Regions from separate parts of the Rhizobium sp. ZPR4 genome, predicted to be linked through region 1. Evidence: predicted binding sites of a transcription regulator. Region 1 holds the regulator's gene; the other holds the start of a gene.

The links. Region 1 encodes HrcA, which represses chaperone genes, less so after heat shock. Its sites were predicted from a motif close to GTTAGCACTCNCNNNNNGNGAGTGCTAAC; they were not measured.
Region 2: a site for HrcA is predicted at 4,696-4,724, ahead of groES (co-chaperone GroES). Genes of this name have one in related genera too.

What each region holds. Positions count from the first base shown of each region.
Region 1 covers NZ_CP157967.1:5,474-12,680, reverse strand. Annotated here, with positions in the region: gene lptB (LPS export ABC transporter ATP-binding protein) at 1-82, shown strand, start outside; gene rpoN (RNA polymerase factor sigma-54) at 278-1,837, shown strand; gene raiA (ribosome-associated translation inhibitor RaiA) at 2,088-2,663, shown strand; gene ptsN (PTS IIA-like nitrogen regulatory protein PtsN) at 2,753-3,217, shown strand; gene grpE (nucleotide exchange factor GrpE) at 3,371-4,012, opposite strand; gene ABOK31_RS00045 (GFA family protein) at 4,228-4,662, shown strand; gene hrcA (heat-inducible transcriptional repressor HrcA) at 4,686-5,774, opposite strand; gene rph (ribonuclease PH) at 5,947-6,663, shown strand; gene ABOK31_RS00030 (VOC family protein) at 6,674-7,090, shown strand; gene rdgB (RdgB/HAM1 family non-canonical purine NTP pyrophosphatase) at 7,102-7,207, shown strand, end outside.
Region 2 covers NZ_CP157967.1:376,798-384,004, reverse strand. Annotated here, with positions in the region: gene ABOK31_RS01875 (DUF3311 domain-containing protein) at 1-75, opposite strand, end outside; gene ABOK31_RS01870 (response regulator transcription factor) at 343-984, opposite strand; gene ABOK31_RS01865 (cache domain-containing protein) at 981-2,357, opposite strand; gene ABOK31_RS01860 (bifunctional riboflavin kinase/FAD synthetase) at 2,510-3,493, opposite strand; gene ABOK31_RS01855 (TIGR01459 family HAD-type hydrolase) at 3,509-4,357, opposite strand; gene groES (co-chaperone GroES) at 4,783-5,079, shown strand; gene groL (chaperonin GroEL) at 5,153-6,793, shown strand.

The DNA of each region.
Region 1 (7,207 bases):
GCTGACCCACGGCCGCGCGAACGATATCGTCAGCAATCCTGAAGTACGCAAGCTGTATCTGGGTGACAATTTCAGCCTCTGATAGGCTGAAATTCCATCCTCCCATCCGCCAATATTAGCGGATGCTACCGCGTGCCGGAAATTTACTTCGGCATCACAGTTCCGCTTGACCAAATCCAATAAAAAAGCAATTTTTGGGCCAGTTGGAATTTCGCGAGAATTTTAGTGACAAAAGGCGCGGATTCCCGAGGAGTTCAAGGGGAGTCCCGCGTCCGCCATGGCATTATCGGCCAATCTTTTCCTGCGCCAAAGCCAGAGCCTGGTGATGACACCGCAACTGATGCAATCCATCCAGTTGCTGCAGATGACCCATTTCGAGCTCACTCAATTCATCGCGCAGGAAGTCGAGAAGAATCCGCTGCTGGAATTTGCGTCAAATGACGAGGATATAGGCAGCGGCGGTGATCGCGAAACCAAGGACGAACGCTTCGAGACCATGGAAGAAGCCCATGGCGAGGATGGCTCCGAACGCAATGCCGGCGACCTTGCGAGCGACTGGTACGAGAGTGACAATACCGGCAATGCCAACCGGCTGAGCGACGAGCTCGACACCAATTTCGGCGACGTCTTTCCCGATGACGGCAGCCCGCAGCGCGCCGATGCGCCGGAACTGCTCAGCCAGTGGAAATCCATGCCCGGCGGCGAGGCCGGCGAAAGCTACGATCTGGACGATTTCGTTGCCGGCCAGGTGTCGCTGCGCGATCATCTCAACGAACAAATTCCCTTCTCGCTCCCCGTCATGGGCGATCGGCTGATCGCCCAGCATCTGGTCGACCAGCTCGACGACGCCGGCTATCTGCGCGCCGAGCTTTGCGAGACGGCCGAGCGCCTCGGGGCATCACTTGCCGACGTGGAGCGCGTGCTGGAAGCACTGCAGCAGCTCGATCCGCCTGGCGTCTTTGCACGCTCTCTCAGCGAATGCTTGGCGATTCAGCTTCGGCAGAAGGATCGTTTCGATCCCGCCATGGAGCGGCTGATCGAAAATCTCGAGCTGCTTGCCCGGCGCGATTTTGCGGCGCTGAAGCGGCTCTGTGGCGTCGACGAGGAAGACCTGCTCGACATGATGGCCGAGATTCGCCAGCTCAACCCCAAGCCCGGCAGCGGTTTCGAGACCGACATATCGGAGGCCATCATGCCCGATATCGTCGTGCGCCCTTCCGCAGACGGGAGCTGGCTGGTGGAGCTCAATCCTGATGCGTTGCCGCGGGTGCTGGTGAGCCAGTCCTATTTCGCCTCCGTCTCCAAGACCAGCCAGGATCATGCCTTCCTGTCCGAATGCCTGCAGAACGCCAATTGGCTGACCCGCAGCCTGGACCAGCGCGCCAAGACGATCATGAAGGTGGCAAGCGAGATCGTGCGGCAGCAGGACGCATTCCTGCTGCATGGCGTCGACCATCTGCGGCCGCTCAATCTGAAAACCGTGGCGGATGCGATCAAGATGCATGAGTCGACCGTCAGCCGCGTGACCTCGAATAAATACATGCTGACGCCGCGCGGGCTGTTCGAGCTCAAATATTTCTTCACGGTTTCGATTGGTGCCGTCGAGGGCGGAGACAGCCATTCCGCCGAAGCCGTGCGCCACAAGATCCGTCTGCTGATCTCGAACGAGAGCCCGGATGCGGTTCTGTCCGACGACGATATCGTCGATACGCTGAAGAAGGGCGGGATCGAGCTTGCTCGCCGCACGGTTGCAAAATACCGTGAAGCCATGAACATCCCCTCCTCCGTGCAACGACGCCGGGAGAAGCGGGCTCTGGCCAAAGTTTCCGGTTTCTGACAGCGGACAGACATCAACCTCAGGCTGCCGAACTCCTAACAGTCGGTTAAGACGCAGTTGACTTTCGCATGAGGCAGGGCTAGAAGCCCGCCGCAATCGCTGCAGGACAGCACGACCATGAAACTTATCCCCACCATCCAAAAGGCGGTCGATATACGCAATTTGCCTTTGACTGCGTGAAGTGCTTGGATGAGCTTGAGGCTTGGCGTAAACTGATACGCGCAATAACCACTACAAGAAGGGAAACTCCATGAGTGTGCGTGTCTCCGGTAAACATATGGAAATTGGTGACTCCTTCCGCCAGCGGATAGAAGACCAGATCGGTATGGCCGTGACCAAATACTTCGACGGGGGGTATTCAGGTCAGGTAACTGTACACAAGTCCAGTTCGCGCTTCGCGGCCGATTGCAAGCTTCATCTCGATAGCGGCGTGGTATTGCATGCTGCCGGCGAAGCCATGGACCCGCAGCTTGCTTTCGATGCAGCGTCCGAGCGCATCGAAAAGCGTCTGCGCCGCTACAAACGCAAACTCAAGGACCATCAGGCCGGCAACCATGTGAACGGGCAGGCGGAAGTCGCCTATACCGTCATGGACGGCGTTCCGGATGACGACGAGGAAATTCCTGCCGATTTCGCGCCGGCGATCGTCGCCGAAAGCACGAAGCAATTGAAGACCATGTCGGTCGCGACTGCCGTGATGGCACTCGACATGACCGACGAGCCGTTGCTGCTCTTCCGCAGCCCCGGCAACGAACACTTGAACATCGTCTACCGCCGTCAGGACGGTAACATTGGCTGGATCGACGCAGCCAATATCAAAGGCTGAGAATAGAAGATAAGCGGCGGCTGCGCATCATCGCAGCTGGCCGCCGCTTGCCCGTCATCGGCTCTCGGCGCTACGCAAGGATAAAGAGAATGGCATTGGCAGATTTGCTACAGCAAGATGCGATCATCCCCGCCTTGAAGGCAAATTCCAAAAAACAACTGCTTCAGGAGTTGGCCGCCAAAGCCTCCAAGCTGACCGGATTGCCCGAACGTGAAATCTTCGACGTCGTGTTGCAGCGTGAGCGCCTGGGCTCCACCGGCGTCGGTAATGGCATCGCCATTCCGCACGGCAAGCTTGCCAGCATCAAGTCCATCGCCGGCATTTTCGCGCGCCTTGAAGCGCCTGTCGATTTCGAGGCGCTGGACGACCAGCCCGTCGATCTCGTCTTCCTGCTGCTCGCGCCCGAAGGCGCAGGCGCAGACCACCTGAAGGCACTCTCCCGCATCGCCCGCGTTTTGCGAGACCAGGATCTGGTCGCGAAGCTGCGCGCCACCGATTCCGCCTCCGCCATTTACGCATTCCTCAACGAAGAACAGGCATCGAACGCTGCCTAAAGCCCGTCGGTATCGCAAGACCGCTGCACACGTTTGCGCGACATGCTTTGACCGATTGGCTTTGACGGATTGGATTGCATCGGACCAAGGCAAAAATAAGAGCCGGATGATCTGAAATCATCCGGCTCTTATTTTTGCGGTGCCTGAAAAGGATCAGGCGTCTTTTTCGTCCAGCGGGCTGTTGGCGCCCTGCTCGGCATTTTCCACGATCTTCGGGCCGCCCTTGGCAACACCGACCATGGCCGGGCGCAGAACGCGGTCACCAATGGCGAAACCTGCCTGCACCACCTGCACGACCGTGTTGTTCGGCACCTCGGGATTGGGCACTTCGAACATGGCCTGGTGGAAATTGGGATCGAATTTCTGTCCAATTGGTTCGAGCTGGCGCACGCCATGGCGCTCGAGAGCCGACAGCATGGAACGCTCGGTCATCTCGACGCCTTCGATCAGCGTCTTCAGGCCGGCATCGGCGCCGGCGCGTGCTTCAGCCGGAATGGCATCCAGCGTGCGGCGCAGATTGTCCGCCACCGAGAGCATGTCGCGGGCAAAGCTTGCCACGGAATAGGACTTTGCATCCTTCACATCGCGCTCGGTGCGGCGACGGAGGTTGTCCATCTCGGCAGCGAGGCGAAGATAGCGATCGCGCAGTTCGCCGTTTTCGGCCTTCAGCAGCTCAACCGGATCTGGCTGAGACGGCTCGGCCGCATCCACGGTTTCCGCTGCATCCTGCGCGAAATCCGCTGACGTGTCGGCCGCCGTGGCGTCAGGTCCGGTTTTTGTTGTTTCGTCGGTCATGACGGTCTCCGAATTGCTTGGTCTTTGGATGTGCCCGATATCGAGGTTTGATCGGAAAAAATCAAGGCTTTGTCGAGAAGAACAGCCAATTCGCGGCTTTACGGCGGTGGCAATACCTCGCCCCGCTCCTGGCTACCGCTTATGACGTCGACTGTTCAGCCCTCCCTACCAGTGGTATGCTGAAATGCATCTCAGCACAGCGTGGGGTGACATCAATGTCTAATGGCAAATCCCTTTCAGGCAAGTGTTTCTGTGGCGCAGTGGAAATTACTGTTGATGGCGAGCCAATGGCGATGGGTTACTGTCATTGCGACTCCTGTCGGGAATGGTCGGCGGGACCGGTCAATGCCTTCTCGCTCTGGCCGCCGGAAGCCGTTCACGTCACCAGGGGCTCGGACAAGATCGGCAGCTATCAAAAGACCGAGAAGAGCGTGCGCAAGTGGTGCACGGTCTGCGGCGGTCATCTGCTGACCGAGCATCCGCCGTGGGGCGTCACCGATGTCTACGCCGCCGTCCTGCCCGACCTCGATTTTCAGCCTGTCGTACACGTCAACTACGAGACGACCGTGCTGCACCTGAGCGACGGACTGCCGAAACAGAAGGATTTTCCGGCTGAGATGGGCGGATCGGGAGTCCTGCTTCCCGATTGACCGCACCGGCTAAGATCTTCTCGTCACATCCCCGGCCGCGTCAGCCGCGAGATCAGCTGGGCCGTGTAATCGACCATGGGCACGATGCGCGCATAATTCAGCCGTGTCGGGCCGATGACGCCGACGGCACCAACGATGCGATCGTCCTCGTCGCGATAGGGCGCCACGATCAACGAGGAACCGGACAGCGAGAAGAGCTTGTTTTCCGAGCCGATGAAGATGCGCACGCCTGGTCCGCTTTCAGCGAGATTGAGGATCTCGATCAGGCTGTCCTTCTTCTCCAGATCGTCGAAGAGTAGGCGCAGACGGTCCAGATCCTCCGCACCGCCGATTTCGGCGAGCAGATTGGAGTGACCTCGAACGATAAGCTGTGTCGGCTTGCCGTCGTCATCGCCGCCGGACCAGACGGCAATGCCACGCTCAACCAGCTGATGCGAGAGGCTATCCAGCTCCTGGCGCACGCTTTCCTTGAGACTTTGCAACTGCCGCCGCAGTTCCGGCATCGTCTGGCCGGTCATATGGGCGTTGAGGAAATTGGCGGCTTCCGTCAGCTGTGACGATGTGGTGCCGGCCGGGAGCTCGATGATCCGGTTTTCGACCTGATCGTGATCGCCGACGAGCACGGCGAGCGCCTTGGTCGGCTCCAGCCGGATGAACTCCACATGCTTGAGAACCGGATCGCTCTTGGAGGTGATGACGAGCCCGGCACCGCGCGAAATGCCCGACAGCACCCGGCTTGCCTCCGACATCATCGATTCCACTGGCTGGTCGCGATTGCTGCCGCGCACCTGCCGATCGATATTGGCGCGGTCTTCGGCAGAGAGATCGCCGACCTGCATGAAAGCATCGACAAAGAAGCGCAAGCCTACCTGGGTCGGCAACCGGCCGGCGCTCACATGCGGCGAATAGATAAGCCCCAGCTCTTCCAGATCGCTCATGACATTGCGCACCGAGGCCGGCGACAAGGACATGGGCAACAGGCGCGAGAGATTGCGCGAACCCAATGGCTCGCCGCTTTCCAGGTAGCCTTCGACGATGCGGCGGAAGATTTCCTTGGAGCGTTCGTCCAGTGCAGCAATGACATCCGAGACCGACGATGTCGTGAATACCATTTCGCTGTCAGATCCATTCCGTTGAGCCTTAGCCAAAATATAATCATTCAGTTAGCAATGGCAAAAGGGAAAAATGTCGCCATGGCCGCCGAGGGGCTTTGCAGCCTGCTTTTCCTTTGCAAAAGCGGCCTGTGGGTCGTAGAAGCGGTCAACGAACATTCAGGAGAGTGGAATGCGGCCTTCAGGCAGAAAAACCGACCAGATGCGCAAGGTGTCGTTCGAGCGCAATTTTTCCAAGCACGCGGAAGGCTCCTGCCTGGTGAAATTCGGCGATACGCATGTGCTCTGCACGGCAAGCCTGGAAGACAAGACGCCGCCATGGCTGCGCAACAGCGGCAAGGGCTGGGTCACGGCCGAATACGGCATGCTGCCGCGCGCGACCGGCGAGCGCATGAAGCGCGAAGCTGCCGCCGGCAAGCAGGGCGGCCGCACGCAGGAAATCCAGCGCCTCATCGGCCGGTCGCTGCGCGCCGTCGTCGACCTCAAGGAATTGGGCGAGCGCCAGATCACCGTCGACTGCGACGTCATCCAGGCCGATGGCGGCACGCGCACGGCCTCGATCACCGGCGGCTGGATCGCGCTTTACGACTGCCTGAAGTGGATGGAAAGCCGCAACATGGTCAAGGTCGAGCGCGTGCTGAAGGATCACATCGCCGCCATCTCCTGCGGTATCTTCGCCAACCAGCCTGTTATCGATCTCGACTACCTTGAGGATTCCTCGGCCGAAACCGACGCCAATTTCGTCATGACGGGCAAGGGCGGCATCGTCGAGATTCAGGGAACGGCTGAAGGCGCCCCCTTCAGCGAAGAGGAATTCGCCACGCTGATGCATCTCGCCAAGAACGGCATCGCCGAGCTGGTGGAGCTGCAGAAGCAGGCTATCGCCTGAGGATATTTGAATGGCTGACCCGGCCCTCGCAGGCGTCCTTGAAACCGCGCTCTATGCGGACGATCTCGATGCGGCCGAGGCCTTCTATGGCGGCATACTCGGGTTGCAGAAGATTTCGCGTGGCGGCAACCGCCATGTCTTCTATCGCTGCGGGCCGGGCGTGCTTCTGATCTTCAACAGCGACGAAACCGTCAAGCCGCATGAGCCGGGTGCCCTGCCCGTGCCGCCGCATGGCACGAAGGGGCAGGGGCATGTCTGCTTCCGCGTCGATGGCAACGAGATCGAAACCATGGCGCAGAAGCTGAAGGTTGCCTGCGTCGATATCGAAGCCGATTTTCACTGGCCGAATGGCGGCCGATCGATCTATTTCCGCGATCCGGCCGGTAACAGCCTGGAATGCGCCGAACCCCGTATCTGGGGCCTATGACAGGACAGCACATGCGCAAGCTCGATACGAAGACCATCGTCGTTGCCAGCCACAATGCCGGCAAGATCCAGGAAATTCGCGATCTGATAGGCCCGCTCGGCTTTGCTGCCAAGTCTG
Region 2 (7,207 bases), 370 kb from region 1:
GAAAGGAACCCAAAGCAAGCCTATGTAGGGAATGACGAGCAACCAGCAGGCCGCCGTCCCAAAGCGTTTGTCCATGTCCGATACCTCTCACGCGGTGTCTGCGCGCCACCTTGTTGTAGTTGTCAGAGTGGAAGGGGTGCATCGGTCCACGATTGCAATGTGCGCCCAAGGGCCCAAGCCGATGAGCTTTGGCTATGCAGAGCCAGACCAACGAATATGAATTCCTCCCAACGGCCCGCCTGCGGGCAGCCGCTGATAAAGTCCTACGGCGAGTCTGCCGGCCGAACAAGATATTAGCCGATGCGAAATCGCCGAACCTACCCAGAAGTGGGTAGACGGGCGTTACAATGCCGTGGTTGCGATGCCGTGGTCGAGGGCGTAGCGGATCAGGCCGGCCGTCGTTGCGATACCGAGCTTCTTCTTCAAATTCTTGCGATGCGTTTCCGCCGTCGCAGGGGTGATTTCAAGCTCCTCGGCAATCTCGCGATTGCTCTTGCCTGTAACGATCAAGCCCAGAATGTGACGCTCACGCGGCGTCAGAGGGTCGGCCTCCTTTTGTATCGTGTCCTCCACCAATATGTCGCGAACGCCGGACGAAAAATAAGTTCCACCGGCCGCTACGGTTTCGATAGCGCAGACGACTTCGTCGGTCGAAACGTCCTTGAGAATATATCCGACTGCACCGCGCATGATCGACGAAGAGATGTATTCGCGGCTGTCATGCATGGAAAGCATCACGATGCGCGTCTCCGGAAGTTCCCGGCGAAAGAGCTCGATCGCATCAATGCCGCTAAGCTTCGGCATATTGATATCCATCAGGGTCACTTGTGGCAGCGTCCGCCGACCGACCTCCAGGCCGATCTGTGCAAGGCTTGCCGTCCCAACCACCTCTATGTGGTCGAAAGTCTCCAGCACGGCTTTCAGTCCGTCCAGCACCACGGGGTGATTGTCGATCAGCAGAACGCTGATCCTGTTTCTTTTCATGCCGCATCCACCTTTGCTCTTGGCGAGGCATTGGCCGATTTCGGCAGCATCGCGATAAGCGTCGTGCCACCGGCCGTACTTTGAACGAGAAGCAGACCACGGAAATGCGCCATCCGTTCCTGCATGTTTCTCAGCCCAAGCCCGCCCTTGCCGTCGCCGGCGCCCTCAAAACCAATACCATTGTCCGAAATTCTCAAGCGCGCACGCCCCCGATCGCTCCAAAGTTTGATCGTAAGACGCGTCGCACCGGAATGACGTTCGACGTTGTTCAAGGCCTCCTGAGCGACACGATAGAGCGCTGTGCTGGCTTCAGGCTTTAGCAGGCTGGTGAAGTCGGAAGCCTCGATCTCGGTTGCGATCCCGGTCCGCTCACCGAAATTGTTCGCGAGTGCGGTCAGTGCGGCCGTCAAGCCGAGATCATCAAGCACGCGGGGGCGCAGATCATGCGAAAGTCGCCTGATGTCCTTGATCGCGCTGTTAAGGGTATCGATACCCTTCTCGATCGTCGTGGCGGCATCATCGACCTGGTTTCGCACCTTGCGGTTGGCGAGATCCATGACGTAGCGCACGCCGAGGAGATTCTGCGATACGCCGTCGTGCAATTCGCGGGCAAGACGGGCGCGTTCCTCCTCCTGCGTATCGATCACTCTTTGCGTCAGCTCCTTGAGCCGGCCATCGGCCATGCGTCGCTCACGGAAAGTCAGCAGCATGCAGGTCGTGAAAACGACCAGAACGGCGGGAACGGCTATCAACGTGACGACGATGAAGGTTCCTTTTATGTTTGCCCGCATGGCGGCATTGGCGGCCGCAGTCTGAGTGAAAATATCGTCCAGATAGACACCAGTTCCGACGACCCAGTGCCATTTATCAAGGCCGACCACGAATGAGAGCTTATCGGCGACGCGGCCGGTAGAGGGCTTCTCCCATTTGTACTGGTGCAGGCCCCCGCCGGCTTTTGCCGTCTTGATGAGTTCTGCGATGACCCTGTCCCCATCCGGATCGGTCAAATCGAGCCAATTGCGCCCGTTTCGAAACCCCTCGCGCGGATGAACGATGTTGTTCCCATCGTAATCGTAGACAAAAAAGTATCCGTCCGGACCATAGTCAAGGGACGTCAGGATCTCGGCTACCTTATCCTTCGCAGCCTGATCGTCCGGCGCGGCGTCCCGATAGATCGCCTGAATGGCCGAAACGGCGAGGTCTGTCAGGTTAACGATTTCCGTTTCCTTTGCCCTCAGCATGTTCTGTTCGAAGGTCTCGATATTGTTCTTGGTAAGGTTGGTCGACTGCCAGGTAATGAAGGCCGTGATTGCCAGGATCGAGATAACGAGAGGCGCGAGCGCGAGCGCAATAATCTGGTTGCGTAATGTCAACGATTGCTCCTCCCAAGAACCGGCGCGGAACAATGGCTCTTGTCGGACACGAATTCAACAGCTTGTCGGCGGTGCCGATGTACACCCGCAATCGGAGAGCTTCCCTCGAAACGGCAAGGCGCCGTGTTCGAACAGCAGCCACTTGGGAAATATCAATTGAAGGCGATGATGCGATCCAGGTCGCTGAACGGCTGGACGCCGGCAAGCAGGGCGCGCGCCTCGTCTTCATCCTTACGGATCTGTGCGACCAGCGGGTCGAGACCGTCGAACTTCAGTTCGGGGCGGAGATAGCCGAAGAAGGACACCGAACAGACCTGACCGTATAGATCGCCGCTGAAATCGAAGACGAAAGTCTCGAGCAGCGGCGCACCATTATCGGTCACCGTCGGACGCCGGCCGTAACTGGCAACGCCATCGCGGATGATGCCATCGGCCGTTCGGAAACGAACTGCATAAATGCCCGCTCTCAGCGATATCTCGGCCGGGAGCTGCATGTTTGCCGTCGGGAAGCCAAGCGTGCGACCGAGCTTCTCACCGCCAATGACAGGCGCCTGAACGGTATAGCGATAACCAAGCAGTCCGGCGGCCTGAGCGACATCTCCCTCGGCCAGCAGCGTGCGAATGCGGCTCGACGAGATGACCTCGGTGTTTTCGTCGCGGAAGGCATCGATCAGCGTCACACCGAAGCCGTTATGGCTGCCGGCATTCATCAGGAAGGCTGGACCGCCCTGGCGATCATGACCGAAATGGAAATCAAAACCGGTGACGACCTCCGAGGCATGCAGCCAGTCGATCAGGATCGAATGGACGAATTCATCCGCTGAACGCTGCGAGAAGGCGCGATCGAAAGGATATTCGATGACGGCGTTGAAGCCGAGCGCTTCCAAAAGACGGGCTCGAAGCGGCGCCGGCGTCAGACGAAAAACCGGCTGATCGGGCTTGAAGACGGTGCGCGGATGCGGCTCGAAGGTCAGCACCAGAGCCGGCACGCCGCGCTCCCTGGCGATCTCCAACGCGCGCGTCAGCACAGACTGATGGCCGCGATGCACGCCGTCGAAATTGCCGATGGCGACCACGCCGCCCTTCAAGGCGTCGGGAAGCGGCTCGCGGGTCTCGTTGCGATGGAAAACGGTCATCGACTGCCACTCTCCTCAGACAAGGCGCGACATCCACCACTTCGGCGAGGCTTGCTCGCGCGCCAGGAAGGCGCCGAGAGCGGCCTCATCCGTGTGTCCCTCGACGACATATTCGCGGGCGTGGATGCCATGGCTGATATAAAGAAGATCGAGACCGTAATCGAGTGCGCCGCGCACGTCGGTCGGCATGCCGTCGCCGATCGCCACCACGCGCGACAGCGGAAACTCGCTCTTGACCTCGCGGGCGGCGGCAATCGCCGCGTCATAGATCGGCTGGTGCGGCTTGCCGGCGATGCGCGTCCGGCCACCGAGACGCTCGTAATAGGCAGCCATGGCGCCGGCGCAGGGGATCATGCGATGGCCGCGCTCGACGACGAGATCGGGGTTGGCACAGATGAGCGGCACATTGCGAGCGGACCAGGCCGTCAGCATATCGGTGTAGTCGTCAGGCGTTTCGGTCTCGTCGTCGAAGAAGCCGGTGCAGACGATGCTTTCAGCCTCGCCGGCGTCGACACGCTGAACGTCAAGGCCTTCGAGGATGCCGGTGTCACGCTCCGGACCGAGCAGGAACACCTTCTTCGGTCCCTCCGCGATCAGCTTGCGGGTGACATCGCCCGAGGTGATGATGCGATCATAGACGCTATCGGGAACACCGATTGCTCTCAGCTGCTCGACGACCTTCGGAGCGACGCGCGGAGAATTGGTGATGAGGACGACCGCAAGACCTTCGCCTCGGGCGGCTTCGAGCGCGACGGAGGCTTCCTTATAGGCGGTGACGCCGTTATGGAGCACGCCCCAGACATCGCAGAGCGCAACATCATAAAGTCCGCCGATGTCGCGAAAGCTCTCGATCCGTTTGCCCATGCCGTCCTCACATCAAATAAATCACGGGCTGACATCGCAAACCGGCCGGCAAATTACAAGAGCGGCGCGCAAGGTTTTTGCGGCGCACAAGGCCCCGGAAGCCGGAATAGGCAAGGTCTGCAAGCGGCAAAATGAACCTGGCGAGGTAGAGAGGTGATGACCCAGAAACGGCGTAATCGTGCCCCTCCTCACGAGATCAAAATGAAGGAGTCTTTGCAACGACATGCCACGCTGCGACGCCATGGGCGTTAATCATCCCCCAAACAAGCCGATGCCCGCCGCAAAAAATTCACAGTGCTGTTCTTGACTCGTCTGGAAGCCATCCCTAAATCACCGTCGCTAGCACTCGCAGAGGATGAGTGCTAACAAAGTCCATACGGATCCCCCGCTGATCCGTGAATGTCATTTGATCGAGGGATTAGACAATGGCAAGCACCAATTTCCGCCCCCTTCATGACCGCGTCGTCGTTCGTCGCGTCGAGTCGGAAGAAAAGACCAAGGGTGGCATCATCATTCCCGATACCGCCAAGGAAAAGCCGCAGGAAGGCGAAATCGTCGCCGTCGGTTCCGGCGCTCGTGACGAGTCCGGCAAGGTCGTAGCACTCGACGTCAAGGTTGGCGATCGCGTTCTGTTCGGCAAGTGGTCGGGCACCGAAGTCAAGCTCAATGGCGAAGACCTTCTCATCATGAAGGAAGCCGACATCATGGGCATCATCGGCTAATTTAGCCGGTTCCCTTTTCCGATAAAGCTGACGGGCGACAAGCCCGGAAAACGCGAATTCAGGAGTTCCAAACATGGCAGCTAAAGAAGTAAAATTCGGCCGCAGCGCCCGCGAAAAGATGCTTCGTGGCGTCGATATCCTCGCTGACGCAGTAAAGGTCACGCTCGGCCCGAAGGGTCGTAACGTCGTTATCGACAAGTCCTTCGGCGCTCCGCGCATCACCAAGGACGGCGTTTCCGTCGCCAAGGAAATCGAACTCGAAGACAAGTTCGAAAACATGGGCGCCCAGATGGTCCGCGAAGTTGCTTCGAAGACCAACGACGTCGCCGGTGACGGCACCACCACTGCAACCGTTCTCGCCCAGGCCATCGTTCGCGAAGGCGCCAAGGCTGTTGCAGCCGGCATGAACCCGATGGACCTGAAGCGCGGCATCGACCTCGCGGTTGCAGAAGTCGTCAAGGATCTCCAGGCCAAGGCCAAGAAGATCAACACCTCGGAAGAAGTTGCCCAGGTCGGCACGATCTCCGCAAACGGCGAAAAGCAGATCGGTCTCGATATTGCTGAAGCCATGCAGAAGGTCGGCAACGAAGGCGTCATCACGGTTGAAGAAGCCAAGACCGCCGAAACCGAACTCGAAGTCGTCGAGGGCATGCAGTTCGACCGCGGCTACCTCAGCCCCTACTTCGTAACCAACCCGGAAAAGATGATCGCCGACCTCGAAGACGCGTTCATCCTGCTCCACGAGAAGAAGCTCTCGAACCTGCAGGCCATGCTTCCGGTTCTCGAAGCCGTCGTTCAGACCGGCAAGCCGCTCCTCATCATCGCTGAAGACGTCGAAGGCGAAGCTCTTGCGACCCTCGTCGTCAACAAGCTGCGCGGCGGCCTGAAGATCGCTGCTGTCAAGGCTCCTGGCTTCGGCGACCGCCGCAAGGCCATGCTGGAAGACATCGCCATCCTGACGGGCGGCACTGTCATCTCCGAAGACCTCGGCATCAAGCTCGAGTCCGTCACCCTCGACATGCTCGGCCGTTCCAAGAAGGTTTCGATCTCCAAGGAAAACACCACGATCGTCGACGGCGCTGGCGCCAAGTCCGACATCGAAGGCCGCGTTGCCCAGATCAAGGCTCAGATCGAAGAAACCACCTCCGACTACGACCGCGAAAAGCTGCAGGAACGTCTTGCCAAGCTCGCTGGCGGCGTTGCCGTGATCCGCGTTGGCGGCTCGACGGAAGTCGAAGTGAAGGAAAAGAAGGACCGCATCGACGACGCTCTCAACGCGACGCGCGCTGCTGTTCAGGAAGGCATCGTACCGGGCGGCGGTATCGCTCTCCTGCGTTCTTCTACGAAGATCACCGCCAAGGGTGAAAACCAGGATCAGGAAGCTGGCGTCAACATCGTTCGCCGCGCCCTGCAGTCGCTGGTTCGCCAGATCGCTGAAAACGCTGGTGACGAAGCTTCGATCGTTGTCGGCAAGGTTCTCGAAAAGAACGAAGACAACTACGGCTACAACGCCCAGACGTCTGAATTCGGCGACATGATCTCCATGGGCATCGTCGACCCGGTCAAGGTTGTTCGTACGGCTCTGCAGAACGCAGCTTCGGTTGCTTCGCTGCTGATCACCACCGAAGCCATGATCGCTGAACTGCCGAAGAAGGATGCCCCTGCTGGCATGCCGGGCGGCATGGGCGGCATGGGTGGAATGGACATGATGTGATAGGCCAACGGCCTGTCGCGATTGTTTAATCCGACCTCCGGAATTGATGAAGGGCGGCCCTCGGGTCGCCCTTTTTAATTGCGCCTGAATTGTACAAATACAATTCCGGCAAGGTTCTATCGTGTTGCAAATTTTGCAACTTGCCCATTGCTGTTTTCGAAAAAGCCCCTATAACTCGCAGCGCAGTGATTTTGGAGAGTTAGCTGCAATACACGCAATTTTTACTTCTTTTGGACAGGCTTAACCTGCGGCTTGGTATGTTCATGACCTTGGGCGCTGGCGCTGTCCGGATTTATTACTTGAAATGACTTCATAGACTGGAGCGCCATCCCGAAGAGCATTGTCGACAGCGGATCAGCGGAGGCAGTCTCCGCCATGAGCAGCGACGCAAAATGCGGGGAGACCTTCCATCCG